DNA from 4 places in the Paenibacillus sp. FSL W7-1332 genome. Region 1 is predicted to be linked to each of the others. Evidence: riboswitches for the same ligand, from Rfam matches in the RefSeq annotation. Region 1 holds a riboswitch; each other region holds the start of a gene.
What was found. A riboswitch is a leader RNA that binds a small molecule or an ion and turns the genes downstream of it on or off. The one in region 1 is predicted to bind thiamine pyrophosphate.
Positions count from the first base shown of each region.

Region 2: linked by a shared signal. The riboswitch ahead of tenA (thiaminase II) and the one ahead of MKX98_RS28490 (ECF transporter S component) in region 1 are both predicted to bind thiamine pyrophosphate.
Region 3: linked by a shared signal. The riboswitch ahead of MKX98_RS03135 (ABC transporter substrate-binding protein) and the one ahead of MKX98_RS28490 (ECF transporter S component) in region 1 are both predicted to bind thiamine pyrophosphate.
Region 4: linked by a shared signal. The riboswitch ahead of MKX98_RS22540 (Ykof family thiamine-binding protein) and the one ahead of MKX98_RS28490 (ECF transporter S component) in region 1 are both predicted to bind thiamine pyrophosphate.

Region 1 is NZ_CP150209.1:6,277,744-6,282,554, reverse strand. It holds gene MKX98_RS28500 (SDR family oxidoreductase) at 120-974, shown strand; gene asd (archaetidylserine decarboxylase) at 1,050-1,853, opposite strand; TPP riboswitch at 2,018-2,130, shown strand; gene MKX98_RS28490 (ECF transporter S component) at 2,221-2,850, shown strand; gene MKX98_RS28485 (ABC transporter ATP-binding protein) at 2,843-4,519, shown strand; gene MKX98_RS28480 (energy-coupling factor transporter transmembrane component T) at 4,516-4,811, shown strand, end outside.
Region 2 is NZ_CP150209.1:1,418,325-1,423,135, forward strand. It holds gene MKX98_RS06125 (hypothetical protein) at 176-436, opposite strand; gene MKX98_RS06130 (hypothetical protein) at 1,031-1,435, opposite strand; gene MKX98_RS06135 (VOC family protein) at 2,015-2,515, opposite strand; TPP riboswitch at 2,778-2,881, shown strand; gene tenA (thiaminase II) at 3,021-3,707, shown strand; gene thiM (hydroxyethylthiazole kinase) at 3,760-4,602, shown strand; gene thiD (bifunctional hydroxymethylpyrimidine kinase/phosphomethylpyrimidine kinase) at 4,599-4,811, shown strand, end outside.
Region 3 is NZ_CP150209.1:734,333-739,143, forward strand. It holds gene MKX98_RS03125 (ABC transporter permease) at 1-708, opposite strand, end outside; gene MKX98_RS03130 (MTH1187 family thiamine-binding protein) at 705-998, opposite strand; gene MKX98_RS03135 (ABC transporter substrate-binding protein) at 1,091-2,122, opposite strand; TPP riboswitch at 2,237-2,348, opposite strand; gene MKX98_RS03140 (VOC family protein) at 2,520-2,903, opposite strand; gene MKX98_RS03145 (GGDEF domain-containing protein) at 3,136-4,671, shown strand.
Region 4 is NZ_CP150209.1:5,015,641-5,020,451, forward strand. It holds gene MKX98_RS22525 (iron chelate uptake ABC transporter family permease subunit) at 1-661, opposite strand, end outside; gene MKX98_RS22530 (ABC transporter permease) at 651-1,604, opposite strand; gene MKX98_RS22535 (nitroreductase family protein) at 2,135-2,737, shown strand; TPP riboswitch at 2,923-3,025, shown strand; gene MKX98_RS22540 (Ykof family thiamine-binding protein) at 3,109-3,714, shown strand; gene MKX98_RS22545 (YjcZ family sporulation protein) at 3,787-3,885, opposite strand; gene MKX98_RS22550 (nucleotidyltransferase domain-containing protein) at 4,003-4,701, opposite strand.

The sequences.
Region 1 (4,811 bases):
GGGATATGTATAAAGCGCGCTAAACGCAGGGTTTTAAGAGACCGGACAGGCAGTTCGGATAACGGAAGGGTGACGGGTGTGACGGAGAGAGCGGCATTGGCGGAGCAAGCGGTGATCCGGTGGTAACGGCGGGAGCAGGAAAGGTTGCGCTGATCACGGGCGCGTCGAGCGGGTTCGGACTGCTCATCAGCTTGGAGTTGGCAAAAGCGGGCTATGACGTGGCAGCGGGTCTGCGCAGGCCGGAGGCGGCTGCAGAGCTGATGACCCGAGCCGAACAAGCAGACGTTGTCAAACGCATTCACGTATTCCAGCTGGATATATGCTTGGAGGAACAAGTCAAGGCTGCTGCTTGGGAGGTAGAGCAGAAGTTCGGCCGCTTGGACGTGCTGGTGAACAACGCCGGCGAAGCGGTAGGCGGCATGGTGGAGGAAGTACCGCTCAGCGACTGGCGCAAGCAGTTGGAGACGAATTTATTCGGGACCGTATCGGTAACGCAGCATATGCTCCCGCTGCTGCGCAAGACCGGACGATCCAAAATCATTCTCATGAGCAGCATTAGCGGCGTGGTCGGCTTTCCGGGTTATGGTCCCTATGCGGCATCCAAATTTGCGCTGGAGGGGTTTGGTGAGAGCCTGTCCATGGAGTTGATGCCCTTTGGCATCGATGTCGTACTGATCCAGCCCGGTGCCTATGGCACGCCGATCTGGAATAAAAGTTTTGGGGAGCTTACGGTAAAGGAAGGATCACCCTACAGCGGTCTGCTGAAGGGCGTGCTGGACTATTCCGAGCGGACAGCCAGGGGAAGCGGGGATCCGCAGGAGGTAGCCAGGCTTGTGGCAAACATTGCGTCCATGTCCAAACCGAGGTTCCGCTATACGCTGCCCCGAGGTACGCGGCTGACCGCATGGATCAAGGGCGTGCTGCCGGATCGGCTGTTTCAGCGGATCGTTTATCGGATGCTGGACAGGCGTTAATCATTCATGCAGCGAATGATTCATGGCCTTAACTTGTCATGCGATGCTTGGTGAAGCTTGTTAAGGTGAATGGCGTTACCCTTTTCTGGTTGGGGACGGGTGTAGCAAACCAAGCAGCTCTCCCATCTTCACCTTGGAGCCGGGTTCCAGGTCACCGCGCGGAGTAAACGTGCCGTTCTCTGTCAGAAGCACGACGGTAGAGCCGAATTCAAAGTACGCGAGTTCATCGCCGATCTCGTATTTCTTCACGTTCTCGTCAGCATAACGGATGCTGCTCACGTTCATGGCTCCGACCTTCACGACGGCAACTTCGCCGAACTCATGCGCAATATAGGTAATGAGGCGCTCATTACGGCTGAGCACATGCCGGATATGGGTCATCGCAAAATCGTTCACGGGGTAAACGCGTCCCTTCAAATGCTCGCTTTCCGCCTGAACACCGGTTACCGGGGAATGAATGCGATGATAGTCGGTTGGGCTTAAATACAATACAAATGCATAACCGTTGATGTAGTTTTCCATTCTCGGTGATTTGGCGAGCAGCTCGCTCAGGGTATAATCCTGTCCCTTGACGCTCAGAATGGTGCCGGCATTAACGGCGCACATCGCCGAAATCGTGGCATCGACGGGGCTTACCATGGCATCGGCGGTGTCGTCTATGGCGCGCAGGCCTATTTTTAACCGGCGGGAAAAGAATTCGTTCAGTGAGCGGTATTCGTGGATTTCTTTCTCCGCTTCATGCGCCGGGATTTGATAAATTCGTATGAATGCAGGTATTAGATGACGGCTCAGCCGGCTGTGGGAACAATGCCCCATGATTCGGGACAGCCACTTGCGGGAGGACAGCTCAGTCATCAGACGCAGCAATTGTTTAGCCATGTCATTCTCCTTTGTGCATAGGTGTCAGCAATAAACGTTGGTGGAAAAGCCAATCACTCTGATATTGACATAGAATGAGCTGGAAATCAATAAATAGCCATTTTTGAAAAAAGGTTCTTGCTAATTGGAGAACGAATGTGTATTTTAAGATTAACATGAAACCGAATAGGGAATACGGGGGCTTGAGTGAATCAGGCTGAGATTGCAGCTGTTATCCGCTGTTGACCGTTAATCTGAACTGGGTAATGCCAGCGTAGAGAATATCCGACCCTGCCTACATAGGGCCTATTTTTCCGTCTGCGCGTTTTCCAGACGGTTTTTTGTTGTGTTTATACAAAAATAGAGGTGGAGAGGGGAATGTGTGGTTATGGGAACATCTGTGCAAGAGAAGTTGGGGGTTCAGCCCCGAAAAGGGCTGCGGTTAAGCGATATTTTGGTGACGGTGTTGGTATCGCTGGTGCTTGGCGTCATTTATCACTTCTGGGGTTCGGTTTACAATCTGTTAAAACCGCTGTTCTTTGAAGCGGATGAGTTGTTATACGGAATGTGGTTCGCTGCAGCCACGCTTGCTTACTTGCTAATCCGTAAGCCGGGAGTGGCCATCATTGCGGAAGTGGCGGCTGCCCACGTGGAAGTGCTGTTTGGCAGCGGCTGGGGATTGACTCTGCTGCTGTATGGCCTCATTCAAGGACTTGGGGCAGAATTGGTATTCGCGGCGTTCCGTTATCGGAGCACCTCGGCGTGGACGCTGGCGATTGCCGGAGCAGGCGCAGCCATCGGATCGATGATCATGGACTTCTATTACAGCTATACCGATGACCTGCAGACGTGGATGTTCCTGGCCAAATACGGTATGCGGGTACTCAGCGGTGCCGTCATTGCAGGCCTGCTCATGCTCTTGCTGGCCAAAGCCTTGGACCGCACGGGCGTCACATCCCTGCTGCGTCCTGCGTCGAAGAAGGATTACGAAGCACTGGATGATCCGCGCCATGTCTAATGCCACGGTTAGCCTGGTTCCGGCTCAGTCCGCTGAGATGGTTTCGGAACCGGCCGTGTATGTGGAGGGATTGCGTCTGAAGTATCCGGGCGAGGAGCGACTGATGTTCAAAGACCTCTCCTTCTCGGCTGTCCGCGGGGAGAAGGTGCTGCTGCTCGGTCCGAGCGGCTGCGGCAAATCCACGCTGCTGCAGGTGCTTAGCGGGATGATTCCCCGCGCAACGGAGGTGCCGATGAAATGCGAGTCGCAGCTGGTTCCGCGCTCTTGGGGGTATGTATTCCAAGATCCGGATACCCAGTTCTGCATGCCGTACGTGGATGAAGAGCTGGCTTTCGTACTGGAAAATCTAAGTGTCCCCCGCCATGAGATGAAGGAGCGGATGCAAGCGGCGCTCCGCGAGGTGGGGCTTGATCTTGAGGAGCTTCATATGCCGATCGGGCATTTGTCCCAAGGCATGAAGCAAAGGTTAGCGCTGGCTTCGGCTCTGCTGCTGGAGCCGGAGGTGCTGTTCCTTGACGAGCCATCTGCCTTGCTCGACCCGGAAGGAAGGGAGCAAATCTGGTCGGCGGTGAAGGCCGTATCGGAAGGGCGGACACTGATCATCGTGGAGCACCGGATCGAAGAAATGGCCAGATACGTGGATCGTGTCGTGCTGTTCAGCCCGGATGGCGTGATTCTGGGCGAAGGTCCTCCGGCAGCGATATTCGCAGAATTCGAGCGGAAACTCCAAGCCTATGGAATCTGGTATCCCGGCGTATGGGATGATTATGCGCAGACCCGGGCGGGCAGAGAGTTGTTTGCTCCGGTCGATGCGCTTGGCAATGAGCGGGGTAATCTCCTGCATGAGGCTGCTCCGCCGTATGCTCAACGTGGGGAGCCTGTCATTCAACTGGCGAATTTCAGGGGAATGAGATGGGATAAACCGGTCATCACTCTCCCTTCGGCCGAGGTGTTTCCGGGACAATTCATTGCGGTGGTAGGGCCGAACGGAGCAGGCAAAAGCTCGCTGCTGCTCAGTTTGATGGGGCTGCTTCGCGCCGAAGGGACCTATATGCTCTGCGGGGAAGAGGTCATTCAGGGCAAACGCAGGAAGGTGCGGAAGAAGAGAGAGCAGCAGCTGCGCCAAATCGGATTCGTGTTTCAGAATCCGGAGCTTCAATTCCTGACGGAGCGCATCGGCGATGAGGTGGTTTACTCGCTGCTGGTGGATCATGTGCCGCCGGAGGAAGCGAAGGCGCAGGCCGAGCGCTGTCTTGAACGTTTTGGACTGAATGGCTTGGAGGCCAGGCATCCGTACCAGCTGTCGACAGGCCAAAAGCGCCGCTTGAGCGTGGCTACGGCCATGGCAAGACAGCCGTCCGTCCTGCTTCTGGATGAGCCGACCTTCGGACAGGATGCGCGGAATACATTCGCGATTCTGGAGATGTGCGAGAAGCTGCGTCGTGCGGGAACCGCCATTCTCATGGTGACGCATGAAATGGAGATCGCGCAGCGGGTCGCCACACATATATGGGAAATACGGGAGGGACAGCTGACCTCGAGCATGCCTTCCCCGCGCTGGTCTGGCGGGATTGAATCCCGGCAGGCGGCTAAGGGAGCAAACGGCGCTGCAGGCCCTCAAGGTACCTTAGCCGCGGCCGATCATCGCCTCACGGGGGTGAACGCATGAACATATGGAATCCCGTGCGGATCACTTGGCTGCACCGGGCGAATCCGGTGGTGAAGCTGGGTCTGATCTGTGCGCTGTTTTTCATGACGGTGTTAACCCATGATCTTGATTTTGTTTTGTATCAGGCGTTCATCTTTATGGTCTGTCTCGTGGTGCTCAGCGGGGTGAAACCGTGGAAAATGCTGTTGTTCTTCATTCCGTTTCTGCTTGCCTTCATATCGTCCGCCTCTTCCATGATGCTGTTCGGTAAGGGAGAGACGATCTGGTGGGAGTGGGGGTTGTTCCGGGTATC
Region 2 (4,811 bases), 2.7 Mb from region 1:
ACCGCTTCCCCCTGACCTGTTAACGGACACCAGTTCCCTTATTTTCCTGATTCGGGCCCAATTCTTAAATCTAACGGACACAGGATCCCTTATTACCGCAATAAGGTGCCTATTTGCCATCATATTCTAGAAATAACGTATCTGGGGTCCGTTAGCACTCGAAAATTACGCCTTTTCAGCTAAATAACGTATCCTCAGTCCGTTTGCCTCGAGTAAGTCTCACTAAGACTAGTAGCCGCATCAAGATCAGTAATAACACCATGCCCAGCAGTACCACCAAGCCCAGCAGTACCACCAAGCCCAGCAGTAGCTCCAATACAGCAGTAGCAACAATACCAGCAGTAGCTCCAATAATAGCAGGCAGCACCAAGCCCAGCAGTAGCACCAATACAGCAGTAGCACCAATACAGAGTAGCATCAATACCAGCAGTAGCACTAAGACCAGCAGTAGCCTAGAAGTAGCATCAATCCCAGTAGTTAGCACCAAGGCCACCTGTTAACGGACACCAGTTCCCTTATTTGCCTGATTCGCCTCCGATTCCTAAACTTAACGGACACAGGATCCCTTATTACCTCAATAAGGTGCCTATTTGTCATCATATTCTATGAATAACGTATCTGGTGTCCGTTAGCTCTCGAAAATTACGCCTTTTCAGTTAAATAACGTATCCTCAGTCCGCTTGCCCCCCGAGCAGTAGCACCAAGATAAGTAGTCACACCAAGTTCAGGGGGAGCACCAATCCCAGCAGTAGCTCCAATACAGCAGTAGCCCCAATACAGCAGTAGCATCAATACCAGCAGTAGCATCAATACCAGCAGTAGCACCAAGATCAGCAGTAGCCTCAATACCTGCAGTTAGTAACAAGGCCACCTGTTAACGGACACCAGATCCCTTATTTGCCTGATTTGGTCCCGATTCTTAAATCTAACGGACACAGGATCCCTTATTACCGCAATAAGGTGCCTATTTGCCATCATATTCTAGAAATAACGTATCTGGGGTCCGTTAGCACTCGAAAATTACGCCTTTTCAGCTAAATAACGTATCCTCAGTCCGTTTGCCTCGAGCAAGTCGCACTAAAACTAGTAGTCGCATCAAGACCAGTACCACCAAGCCCAGCAGTACCACCAAGCCCAGCAGTAGTTCCAATACAGCAGTAGCAACAATACCAGCAGTAGCTCCAATAATAGCAGGCAGCACCAAGCCCAGCAGTAGCACCAATACAGCAGTAGCACCAATACAGCAGTAGCACCAATCCCAGCAGTAGCACCAAATACCAGCAGTAGCATCAATACCAGCAGTAGCACCAAGATCAGCAGTAGCATCAAGCCCAGCAGTCGTACCAAAACCAGTTAGTAGCACCAAGATCAGCAGTAGCACCAAGATCAGCAGTAGCACCAATCCCAGCAGTAGCACCAATACCAGCAGTAGCACCAAGATTAGCAGTCGCGCCAAGCCCAGCAGTAGCATCAATACCAGAAGTAGCACCAAGATCAGGAGTAGCCTAGAAGTAGCCTTAACGGACACCAGATCCCTTATTTGCCTGATTTGGTCCCGATTCTTAAATCTAACGGACACAGGATCTCTTATTACCGCAAAAAGGTGCCTATTTACCATCATATTCTAGAAATAGCGTATCTGGTGTCCGTGAGCTCTCGAAAATTGCGCCTTTTCAGCTAAATAACGTATCCTCAGTCCGCTTGCCCTCGAGCAGTAGCATCAATACCAGCAGTAGCACCAATCCCAGTAGCATCAATCCCAGTAGCATCAATCCCAGTCGCACCAATCCCAGCAGTCGCACCAATCCCAGCAGTCGCACCAAGCCCAGCAGTAGCACCAATCCCAGCAGCAGCTACATACTCTGTGTTCACCCAGTTTCTACCTCTAAACCATAGCTACTCTGAGTTACCCGGTCCCTACATCGATCATAATCGACAGCCATCCACGCATACCCCCGGGAACCGAACCACCCATGTTCTCCCTGAAATAACGCTTTTGCTTCACTTCACCTTGTTACGAAATCTTCACCACGATTTCCGCTCCGGCAACATAGGTCATTGCTTTCATGTAATCCGGGTCTTGGGCGCGTTGTTCCATCTCCTCGGGCGTCAGGTCCTCCATTCGCGTCTGAATCCACCATAAGTTGCCGAACGGGTCCCGTACCCGTCCCACCCGGTCGCCGAAGAACAAACTCGTTGGCTCCGTCACCGAGACGGCTCCTGCGGTGAGCGCTTGCTGGTAAGCAGCATCGCAATCCTCAACATATAAGCGGAGGTACGCCGGGCTATCCGGCCATTCCGGCTTCGCGTCAAACATCATGACGACGGCATCCCCGATTCGCACCTCGGCATGGCCGATGACACCATCGCCAACATAGACGCGGGCTAACTCTTCGGCTTGAAAAGCCTGCTCCAGGAATTCAATCAGCGCTGCGGAGTTTCTTGAGATAATCCATGGTGTCACGGAGGTGTAGCCATCCGGAATGGGGTTAACCGCTTTTGATGGGTTCGTCATAAAAAAACTCGCTCCTTTAAACTTCATTTTTTTGAATAACGTTTATGTACTCATTATGTAGGGGAATACATGACAACCAAGTGTCAGTGTTTCTGAAACAAGTGCCGGTTAGCCGGCGTTTTTTATTCGCGAAAGACCTCTGCCACCGTACAACATCATGATCCACCGATCACGGAAGATTTCGCTCGTGGGGTTCTGTCCGCGAACCGTTAACGTTTGACAGCATCTACAAACCTATGTACAGTATTAGACAAAAGAATAGGAAGTCCACTAGGGGAGCCGTTAGCGGCTGAGACAAGAGCGTATCTTGGACCCTTTGAACCTGATCTAGTTCGTACTAGCGTAGGAAAGTGGAGCCTTCGTATATAAGGTCTTGGTGCGTTTTTGGCGCACTCGGGCTTGTTGACGAAGCCGCTCCAGTTTTCGGGGCGGCTTTTTAGCGTTGCCTGGAAAGTCGTGTCTTATGGACTTCCTGCTCTTCAATATGTTGGAGGTGGGGACAAAAATGAGTTTTACGCAAGAGCTCCGTCAGCAGGCGGGAGGCATTTTTCAAGCAATCTTCGATCATCCCTTTGTAAAAGGCATTGCCGAGGGAAAACTGGCGCGGGAACAACTGATCCACTATGTGAAGCAGGATTTTGAGTATTTGAACGCCTACATGCGAATTTACGGCATCGCCATATCCAAATCGACCAGCCGGGAAGAGATCGCGACCTTTAACGAACAAATCTCATTCATCCTGCATAGCGAGGTGCATCCGCATCAGAATTTTTGCGCAGCCGCCGGGGTGACTTACGAAGAGCTTCAAGGCTATCCGCTGGCTCCGTCCGCTCATCACTATATCCGTCATATGCTTACAGTGGCGCATGAGGGCAGTCTGGGCGAGATTATGGCCGTACTGCTGCCTTGCCCGTGGACCTACCTGGAGATTGGCCGCAAGCTGCTGGATGAAGTGAAGCCGGATGAATCCCATCCGTTCTACGACTGGATTTATTTCTACGGCAACCGGGGGGAAGACGCGACAGCCAAGTTCTGCAGCCGTGTCGATGAATGGGCGGAGCGTGCGACGGCAGCCGAGCGAGAACGGATGAAGGAGCATTTTATGCTGAGCTGCCAGCTGGAGTATATGTTTTGGGATATGGCTTATAAGCAGGAGGAATGGCCGGTGCCGCTGCAGGCTGCGGTGCTGTAAGGAGACCTAACTAGCTCATAAATTCCAATATAGCGAAGAGAGGCTGATTCATATGCATACATGGGAAAATGAAGTTTCGGCGCTTTTAACAAAGGTACGGCAGACGAGCCCCCTCGTTCACAACATGACGAACGTGGTGGTTACGAATTTTACGGCTAACGGCTTGTACGCGCTGGGCGCGTCGCCGGTCATGGCTTACGCGCCGGAGGAAGTGGCGGATATGGCCGCCATCGCAGGCGCGCTCGTATTGAACATCGGCACGCTGAACCGCGAGCTTGTGGATGCGATGATCATAGCCGGACAATCGGCGAACGCACACGGCGTGCCGGTCCTGCTGGACCCGGTCGGTGCGGGAGCGACCCGTTTTCGGACGGAGTCGGCACTGCGGATTCTAAGCGAAGTGAAGGTATCGCTCGTGCGCGGGAATGCGGCTGAAGTCGCTCACCTTGTCGGGGAGGCCCGCGAGATCAAAGGCGTAGACGCTGGCAACAGCACGGGCAGTGATCATGCCGAGCTGGCCGTGCGGGCTGCGCGCGAAGTAGGCACGATCGTGGCCATTACCGGTGAAGAGGACGTGATTACCGATGGAATCGAAGTACGTATCATTACCGGCGGGGATGCTCTGCTCACGAAGGTGACCGGCGCAGGGTGCCTGCTGACCTCGGTGCTGGGTGCCTTTGCCGCAGTGGAAGCAAACCTGCTGCTTGCCGGTACGGCGGGCCTGGCCTTCTACGGGGCCGCGGCGGCGAGAGCTGCAGAGCGAACCGCGGACCAGGGACCGGGAAGCTTCCAGATTGCTTTCCTGGATGAGCTGGCAAAGCTTCATCCGGGCTCGCTGGAGGGCTATGCCGCTGTTCGGGAAGCGGAAGCGTCCACTGCAGGTGGCGCACGATGAGCAGCAAGTCTCACGTTCCTCGGGCACTGACGATTGCGGGGTCTGACAGCGGCGGCGGTGCCGGCATTCAGGCTGATCTGAAAACCTTCCAGGAGCTCGGCGTATACGGCATGTCAGCGATTACGGCGATCACGGTGCAGAACACATTGGGGGTTCACGGCGTTTATCCGCTGCCTCCCGAAGCAGCTGCGGAGCAGATTGAAGCGGTT
Region 3 (4,811 bases), 2.0 Mb from region 1:
CAGCAGCACCATCAGCAGGCTGAGCAGGACGATGAACAGGATGGCAACAAACACCCGATCCGTGCGGTAGCCGGATTTTTGCAGCATCATGTAGTAACCGATTCCCCGGTCCGAGCCGATCCATTCCCCGATAACCGCACCCATGACCGAATAGGTGGCCGCAATTCGAATCCCGGAGAAGATGGAGGGAAGGGCATGCGGCAGCTCCAGCTTGCTGAAAATTTGCCAAGAGGTAGCCCCCGCCATCTGCATGTAGTTCATCATGGTTCGGTCAGTACGGGCCAGTCCGTCCAGTGCCGCAACAGCGACGGGGAAGAAGCAGACCAGCGTAATCACGATAACCTTGGGCAGCATGCCGAAGCCGAACCAAATCATGAGAAGCGGGGCTAGGGCGATTGTCGGCACATTCTGGCTAAGAATAAGAAGTGGATAAAGAGCGGTTTTGAGAAAAGGAACCATGTGCAGTGCCAGCGAGATGACTAGGCCGATCGCCGTACCGATCATAAATCCGACCAAGGTTAATTGCAGGGTGGCCGCTGTATGCTGGAAGAGACCGGAAGCTCCGGTAACGGCCTCATGCCCGATGGCCGTCGGCGCAGGCAGAATAAAAGGTTCAATGTCGAATATAGATACTGCGGCCTGCCATACCACCAAAAAGAAGAGGACCGCCACAACGGGCGGCCAAACCGAACTCCACCAGCTTCTCATGGACGGTATTTCTCAGTCAGCTTATCCATGCTGATGCCGCTGGGATGATGAGCGATTTTAACTTGGGATATGATGCTGGGACTTCCCGCATTCACCAGCGCTTCATGCATGCGCTCCACGATCTTGAGCAGCTCGGCGAGCTCACCTTCCATGGTCGTTTCGAGTGCATGAACCTCGTATTTCACGCCTGATTCCTGAATGACCTTAATCGCTTCATCTACATAAGGGATGCTGTCGGCCCCGTTTGGCGTTCTCGGTATCACTTGAATGCTCAAAAGTGTATTCGCCATGTAAACTCATCCTTTCGTGCAAGCTATAATGTATTGGAAGAAAGGCAGCCTTTTGCAAAGGCCGACTTTCTTCTTTTTAAATAAAAATAGCCTTATGGCTGCTCCGGTAAAAAATCATTGGTGAATGCGCGGTCCGCGTCAAGTTCCTTCTCCAGCAGCTTACGCTCAAACATCCAGTCTGCATATCCCGACCATACTTCGGCTTTCTGTTCGCCCCAGCGGGATGCATCATCCTGATAACGGGGGCTCAACCATTTCTGGCTGGCGAGAACCAGTTCGGCATCCAGGTCAGGAACCGCCTTCGTAAGCAGAGCTGCGGCATCTTCAGGATGTTGAATCGCATAGTCGTATCCTTTTGAAGTCGCCCGCATGAACGCTTTGATAAGCTCGGGGTCCTCCTGGATCAGCTTCTCGTTCGTCACGATCACTGGTGTGTAATAATCAAGCTGCTCGGAGTAGTCCTTCACATAAATCATGTCAAGCGGTTCATTGCGAAGCTCGGCTTCAATCCCCGTCCAAGCATAGAAGATCCAGGCAAAATCAATGTCGCGTTTGACGGCCGTAAAATAATCGGCATCGCCCATATTGACCATATTCACCTTGCTGACATCGGCGCCATCGATCTCCATGATGGATTTCATGACGGCCTCCTCCACAGGCGAGCCCCAGCCGCCATAGGATTTTCCTTCAAAATCGCCTGCCTTCACGATGCCTTTGTCCTTGGGGGCGGCAAAGCCGGACGTATTATGCTGAATGATCGCTGCAATGGAAACGAGCGGCAAGCCTTGGGTTCTGGCCAGCGTTACGCCTTCCTGATAACTGATGCCAAACGGCACGTTTCCGGATGCGACCAGCGTATCCGTTCCGCCTGCTCCCGGCTGGACGATCTGGACATTAAGCCCTTCTTCCTCATAATACCCAAGCTCCTTCGCTGCATACAGGCCGGTGTGATTCGTATTGGCGGACCAATCGAGCATCAGCTGCACGTCACGGAGTTTCCCGGAAGTCTGACTGCCTTCACCTTCGGCACCTGTCTTTTTGTTCTGTCCGTTTGTACCGCATCCGGATGCGACCATCAGCAGGACGCAAGCGAGAAGCAGCGGAATCCATCTTCCCTTCTTCATCGTTTCTTCTCTCCTTTAAGTTCTCTTTCTATTACCTCGCAACTCCACAAAAAAAACGCCCTGATGATATCAGGACGCATGACGGCGTAAGTGTATACCACGGCAAATAAATAGCTGCCGCAAACATGGGCTTCCTACGCTGGCATTACCCAGATCAGGTGTAAGGGTCAGTATCATATCGGATACACTCTCAGCCGGCTATATCCCAGCTCCCCCGGTATTTATGAAGTTTTGATCATTACATCCGCTATTATAGTCCTAACACACCAGACCTGTCTAGTTCGAAGGAGCGCGAACGAGGCAGGTCTTTGCTCAGAACACTTGCCATGGGAAGGATTAATTAATCCTATGAACCTTTCACGGAATAAAGGATTTGAATAAGGCTTCTATATTGAGGTTAGCGCTGGAAGAACTCAATCCATTCCCCTTCGGGACCATGCACGAAGAAATAACGGAAACCATTCGGGAGCGTCACGATCTCCTCGTCCAAGTGAGGAACGTCAAGTCCTTGAACCCGGGCATATTCCTCTTCAATGTTATCCGTGCTGACTGCAAAATGATGAACGGTGCCCTCCGCTGGCAGCGTGTCGCTGTATCCCTGAATAAGCTCGACTTCCGTCTCGTTGCTGCCGTTAAATCCGAGGAACGCCAGCTGGATGACGCCATTCGTATGGGTCAGGCGATCCTTTAGTTCTAGTCCGACTACGGATGTATAGAAGGCGATTGTAGCTTCTAGGTCCCGGACAACAATACCAACATGATCTAATCGTTTCTGTGACATGGTTCAACACCCTTTCCGATCCATATGAGATATGACTGAAATATTATCACATAATCCCTATACGTCAAGTGGGAGTTGTGTTCATGCAGGGCTGATACAGATGATTTTTCTTTCATTTCCTCATCTTTACTTTTGGGTGGGTAAAAAGTATCATGAGAAATAGAAAGATTAATTCAAAAGACCTAACATATGAAAGTGATCCAGCTTACCCTTTGGCCGAGGAGGAATGCTTATGAGTCCAACTCCAGCAGATCATCTGTGGATTCGACTCGCCATGATATATGCATTCATTCAGATCATGATTGCTCTGTGGATGCCTGAGGCTTTATCGCTTCAGCGTGTTCTAGTCATTATTCCTCCTGCAGCCGCCTCCGTTTATTTAATGCGGATTAGTCGGCGTTATGAGGTTCATCTTCGCAGGTTTTGGCTTATTGTGAGTCTCGGATTAATGGGGGATGCAGCGGCACGAATCATTCACGCTTGTTATGTTTGGTTTGAAAAAGAGAGCGCTTTCTCGCCGATCCTAACCCACTTATTCTGGGGACTTGAACTCATTCTGTTCGCAAGTTCTCTCATTTATTTATTCCGGCATGTTCAAGGTTCGTTTCGGGGGCTCCGGTTTATGCTGGATATCGTGATTGTTGGCATAGCCGTCATGACAGTAGGGTGGGAATATTTCATCAAGCCTGAGCTTCAGGGTCTGGCCCATGAGGCAGTATGGGGAAACCTTTGGGTGGACATGCTGTATCCCCTGTGCGCAATGGTACTTATTTTTTTTACGCTGGTGTTGTATTTTAATACCGGACTGTTAGGGAAAAGGGCGGCCATTCTGTTATGTCTAGGCGGAAGCGCATATATTGCCGGAGATGTCCTGTACATCTATCTCGTTGATCTGATGGGTATCGAGGTTCGTTCCTATCTGTATCCACTCTATACGATATCGGTATTATTCATTAGTTTCGCAGGTGGGCAGTCCGCTCCTAATTCCCGTAAACCATCCGTTGGCGAGCGGGAGCCGCGTTCAGTCGGAAACCTGATCGTAAGGTACCTGCTTCCCTACAGCGTGCTTGGCGGGATGTTTGCCCTTATGGCGCAGCGGTTTGGAGGGTGGACTGGACTGTTTACCGGCCTATCCCTGTGCGTGATCCTGATTCTGTTCAGGCAGATTTTAATCCAGTTCGAGAACGATCGCTTGTTTGACCGACTGCATGAGAGTCTGATGCAGAGTGAAGCCCTGGCACATCGTGATGATCTTACGGGGCTGTATAATCGCCGTTATTTTAATGCAAGGCTGGCGAGTTCGCTGAAGGAGGCGGACCTCGCAGCTTCCCGTGTAGGCTTGCTGTATATGGATATGAACCGTTTCAAACGAGTCAATGACCGATACGGCCACCGTGCCGGCGATTTGTTGATACGAAAGGTTGCAGACCGGCTTCAATCTCTTGAATCCAAGGGAGTTTTGGTTTCCCGTTTAGGAGGAGACGAATTCACCGTTATGATCCATCCGGCTGGTGAGGATCAGGAGCTGATCTGGATGGCGGAGGAGATTTGGACGATGCTTAGCGAGCCGTACGAATTGGAAGGGCATGAAGTTCGAACCACGCCGAGTATCGGCATTGCGGTTTATCCGGATCATGCCAGAAATGACCAGGAGCTGATTGGTCGCGCCGATGCCGCGATGTATGCGGCCAAGGAACGGAACGCCCCTTGGCATTTTGATGTGGAGCGGACGATGCTGCTGCAGCTTTTGGATCAAAAGGTTGAGTAGATCAAGCATGACCATAATATTGACAATACGTTGTTAAAAGCAATATAAGTCGATTTTTGTAGAATTTGGCGTAATCATTGCACGAATCTTGCGCATTTCTCTTAAAATAGGTCATAAATTCGATATAAAATCCATAAAAT
Region 4 (4,811 bases), 1.3 Mb from region 1:
TCACTACATAATCATAATTGACGCCGAGGTTGATCGCCTGCTCACGACCTAGTGCCAGCACGTTCAGGTACTTGGCAAATCGGGCAAAGTACAGCAAGGTCAGCGCTACGACAATGACGGAAAGGACCAGAAGCTCGGTCTTCACATTGTTAAAGCTGGCAAACATTTTGTCGGCTACAAACTGGAACTCGTTCGGGTCAATCAGCACTTCCATAAAGGAAGACATGCTGGAGAACAGGGTTCCGAAGATCATGCCAATCAGCAGCAGGAAGTAAATGTTATTCCCTTCCCTTTTGAACAGAATCTTATATAACACTCCGGCAAACAGGATCATCGCGCCGACGTTGATCAGAAAGTTAACGTTGCTGCCCAGTTTGTACAGCGTGAAGGATCCGAAGACAAAGATGACGGTGGTCTGGATCAGTATATATAAGGAATCTAATCCCATAACGCTAGGCGTCAGTATCCGGTTATTCGTGACCGTTTGAAACACCGTGGTAGACAGAGCAATCGCTCCGCCGGTCAGAATAATGGCAAGCACCTTCTTGATTCTCCTCGGAAGCGCGTAATCCCAATTGCCGCCAAGATCAATGAACAGAAAGACTGCCACCAGGATGATTGCCGCTGCGGCCAACAGGCCGAGTTTGGCTTTATAAGTCATAAGCCTTTCTCCTCATCAGTAAGAAAATGAATATACCGCTTCCGAGTACGCCCACGGTTAGACTAATCGGAATTTCATAGGGATAAATAATGATCCGGCCCAGGATGTCACAGAACAGTACGAAACCGGCCCCCAGCAGCGCGGTATGCGAAAGGCTTTTTTTCAAATGGTCTCCTAAGTACAAACTAACAATATTAGGTATGATCAGACCAAGAAACGGAATCACGCCGACCGTCAGCACGACGGAAGCCGTAACCAGCGCCACGATGACCAGTCCCAGATTCACAACTCTCCGGTAGTGAAGGCCCAGGTTGGTGGCAAACTCCTCTCCCATTCCGGCCACCGTAAACTTGTTGGCGAACAGATACGCCAGAATCACAAGCGGGATACTAAGATAGAGCATTTCATACTGGCCCTTCATGATCATGGAAAAATCACCCTGGAGCCATGCGGACATATTCTGAATAAGATCATATTTGTATGCAAAGAAGGTGGCGATCGAACTGACGATATTACCGAACATCAGCCCTACGAGCGGGATGAAGATCGCATCCTTGAACTTAATCCGATCCAGTATCTTCATGAAGATAAAGGTTCCTGCCAGAGCGAATACAAATGCCACAAGCATTTTGATAAGCGGTCCGCTTGTCGTGAAGACGAGCATGGCTACCAATATCCCCAGTCTGGCAGAGTCCATCGTACCTGCCGTGGTGGGCGATACGAACTTATTGCGGCTGAGCTGCTGCATGATCAATCCGCAGATGCTCATGCTGACACCCGCCAATATGAGACTGACAAGCCTAGGAATCCGGCTGACAAGCATAATATGCTGTTGTTGTTCTGTCATCGAGAACAATTGCAGTGGCGAGATATCCTTAACTCCAATAAATAATGAGATTATCGAGAGTACCACAACGGCTGCAAATAAGTATCTAATCTTCATGGCTCTTCCTTCTATGCGTATGTCTCTAAATACCCGGGATCATGCAATTTTCGTCACCATTCTCATTGAGATTGATTATCAATCGCGTTCTGATATGCATTATATCATCCTCATTCTGGCTCGACAAGTATAATTGAGAATCAAAATCAATTAAATTGTTCATACAAGTATATTTTGTTCATGAATTGTTCATAATATGAAGTTAGGTGGAGACATAGCTTTTATCCTCAGGACAGAATCACACTTTGGTTAAGTCTCCCTTTAATGCAGCTTCTGCAATAATGAGACTTCTCTAAAAACGACTGTTTCAATTCTTATTAAATGGATAAGAAAAATTATATAAATTCGTTGACAATTCCTCTAAGTTATATTAATATCCTAACAGAATTATTATTTCTAACTAAACGTAAGTTAATGTGGAATAATAATTGGTTTTATGGCTAATAACGAAAAATGCATATTTGCTTGTAGTAAGGGACATCTTCTAATCAGGCGTATGCAAATTCGATTACACCAGGAGGTTTTTTTCAATGTCTAAAGATTTTTCAGCTGCACTCAAAAATCGCCGTTCTTATTACGGGATTAGCAAAGAATCCGTTATCTCGGACGAGCGTATTCAGGAAATCGTAAACGAAGCGGTTAAATATACTCCGTCTTCTTTCAACTCCCAAAGTGCACGCGTCGTTGTATTGCTTGGCGAACAGCACGATAAACTGTGGAACATCACGGAAGGCATCCTGAAGGAAGTTGTTGGCGATGAAGAAGCATTCAAATCCACTGCCGACAAAATGGCTTCATTCCGCGCTGGTTACGGTACGGTACTGTTCTTCGAGGACAATAACGTCATTGCCGGGCTGCAACAAAGCTTTGCCGCTTATGCCGACAATTTCCCGGTTTGGTCCAACCAATCCAACGGCATGCTGCAATTTGTAGTATGGACATCCCTTGAAGCAGAAGGTCTGGGCGCATCCCTGCAGCACTACAACCCGCTGATCGACGAAAAAGTAAAAGCCGAATGGAACGTCCCGGAAAGCTGGAAGCTAATTGCTCAAATGCCTTTCGGTAAGCCGGTTGCTGAACCAGGCGAAAAAGAATTTGCACCGCTTGAAGATCGCGTGAAAGTATATAACTAATCAAACAGATGAAAAAAGCCGCCTCCCTAAGTTCCTGCAAATGGGACAGGCGGTTTTTTTTATAATGGGCAAAGATTGAAAAACCGATGGCAAAACGATACAATTACACAGGTAAGAACCCTCGAACTTCTACGGTAACATGAAGCTCCGGGGCAAATCTTGCGGTAACCAACTACATAAGATGTTGGCTGTACTAGGGGTGCCATGTGCTGAGAGACGGCGGGCTGCCGTTAACCCTTATCACCCGATCTAGGTCATACTAGCGTGGGGAAGTGTAGCATTTATGTTTATTTCTTTTCGTAGGCATAACTGCACCTTCTTCATGGGGTGCGGTTTTTTTGCGTGGACTTATATAATGGGGAGGAAATGAAATGAATGAGCTTATTTGCGGAACCAGCCGGATCGTCGGATGCCGGTTCTCGGTATTTCCCATGACAGACCGGTTTGTGGAGGTCATCCTGGGCGCGCTGCAATCTGTGGATGCGGGAAAGGTGTGGATTCAGACAGACGATGTGAGCACTTGTATTCGTGGACGTGCAGAGCATGTCTTTGATGTTACAAGAGCGATATTCGCCCATGCTGCGGCGAGTGGCGTGCACACTGTTTTTAATGGCACTTATTCCATTGGCTGCCCCGGAGATACGGACGCCGATGTATATATGACTGAGGATTCAACCCGCTTGAACAACGACATCGGAGAACATGCCGATATGGAGACTGCCTGCCAATTCGCTCTTTACCCCATGGGTACGGACAACTACATGGATGTCATCTACGGTGAAGTAAATCGTGCGAAGGCAGCCGGTACGTTCGCCGGAAGCGTTCATTACGCCAGCCGGTTGGACGGTTCCTTATCCCGGGTGTTCGGGTCTCTTGAAGAGGCGTTTTTGCATGCGATCCAATCCGACAGCAGCCATCTGGTCATGACTGCAGTGGTGTCCGCTCACAGCCCCTCGGTTAAAGCCGCATCGAATTGAGTTCGATTGAGGCAGACAAAAGCCCGGCATGCGCCGGGCTTTTCTGTCACTACTGCCAAGAATCTTGACGGTTTAAACCCAAGCACTCAAGATGATTACGAGCAGGATAAAGAGAACCAAAATAATTCCTACTGAATTGCCATATTCACCGCCGCCATATACTCCGCTCATGAAGATCCCCTCCTGGATTTAAAGTATGCCGTGATGTAATCACACTATTATAGTATTTCCTGCGCCTTGCTAGCGTCACGGCTAATGTACCTCTCTTTATCTATTGGCATCGATATTTTATTCCTCATAACCGATGAGAAGTTTCCCTCCGTACGGACGGAGCATTTCCTCGGTAAATGCCATTAGAACAGAAGGATCATCTTGGCGATACATCGCCGCGAGCGCTGTTTCCAATCGCTCTCCTAAAATTGTGTCAAAGCGGTTAAACAGGCGGAACAGCGTTTTCCCTTCACCCGTCCACTCCCGGTTCACCCTAAGTACAAAATCACAGAGAATCGCGGCTATTTTGTGCACCGTAAACCATTTTTCACCATCGCTTCGGGGACTCTTCAAGTCCAGCATGTACTCGGTTAGCACATAACGGTAGTCGTTAATATCGGTTATCGTCAAGGGCAGAGGTCCGTAATCCAAATCGCTTTGGGCTTCCGTCCGCACCTCTTCCCCCTCGGGCATAAGGCGCAGCACCGTCCCTTCTGCGATCATCCGCTGAAATGACGGATTCGCCGCGATCACTCCCTCGTCAAAATATTCGCGATAGGAGGATAAAGACAATATAAAGATTTCCGCGATCCATCCATGCGCCTCTATCGTCCTCCTGCTGAAATCATGACCCTCTCGTTCAAGGACCATAATGTCCAAATCGGATTGTTCATTATATTCGCCTCTGCTCGCGCTGCCGCCAAGCACGGCAAGCAAACAGTCGGGATAATCGTGTTGAATGACGCGTTCCGCTGCCTCTACCGGTTCCATCCTCATGACGTTTCCTCCATTATGACTCTGATCCTCCCGAAAAAAGGGCTCAAAATATCTAATTCAGCTAAAACCCTAAACGTACCTGAATCATATGGTAAATAAACGATTACCCT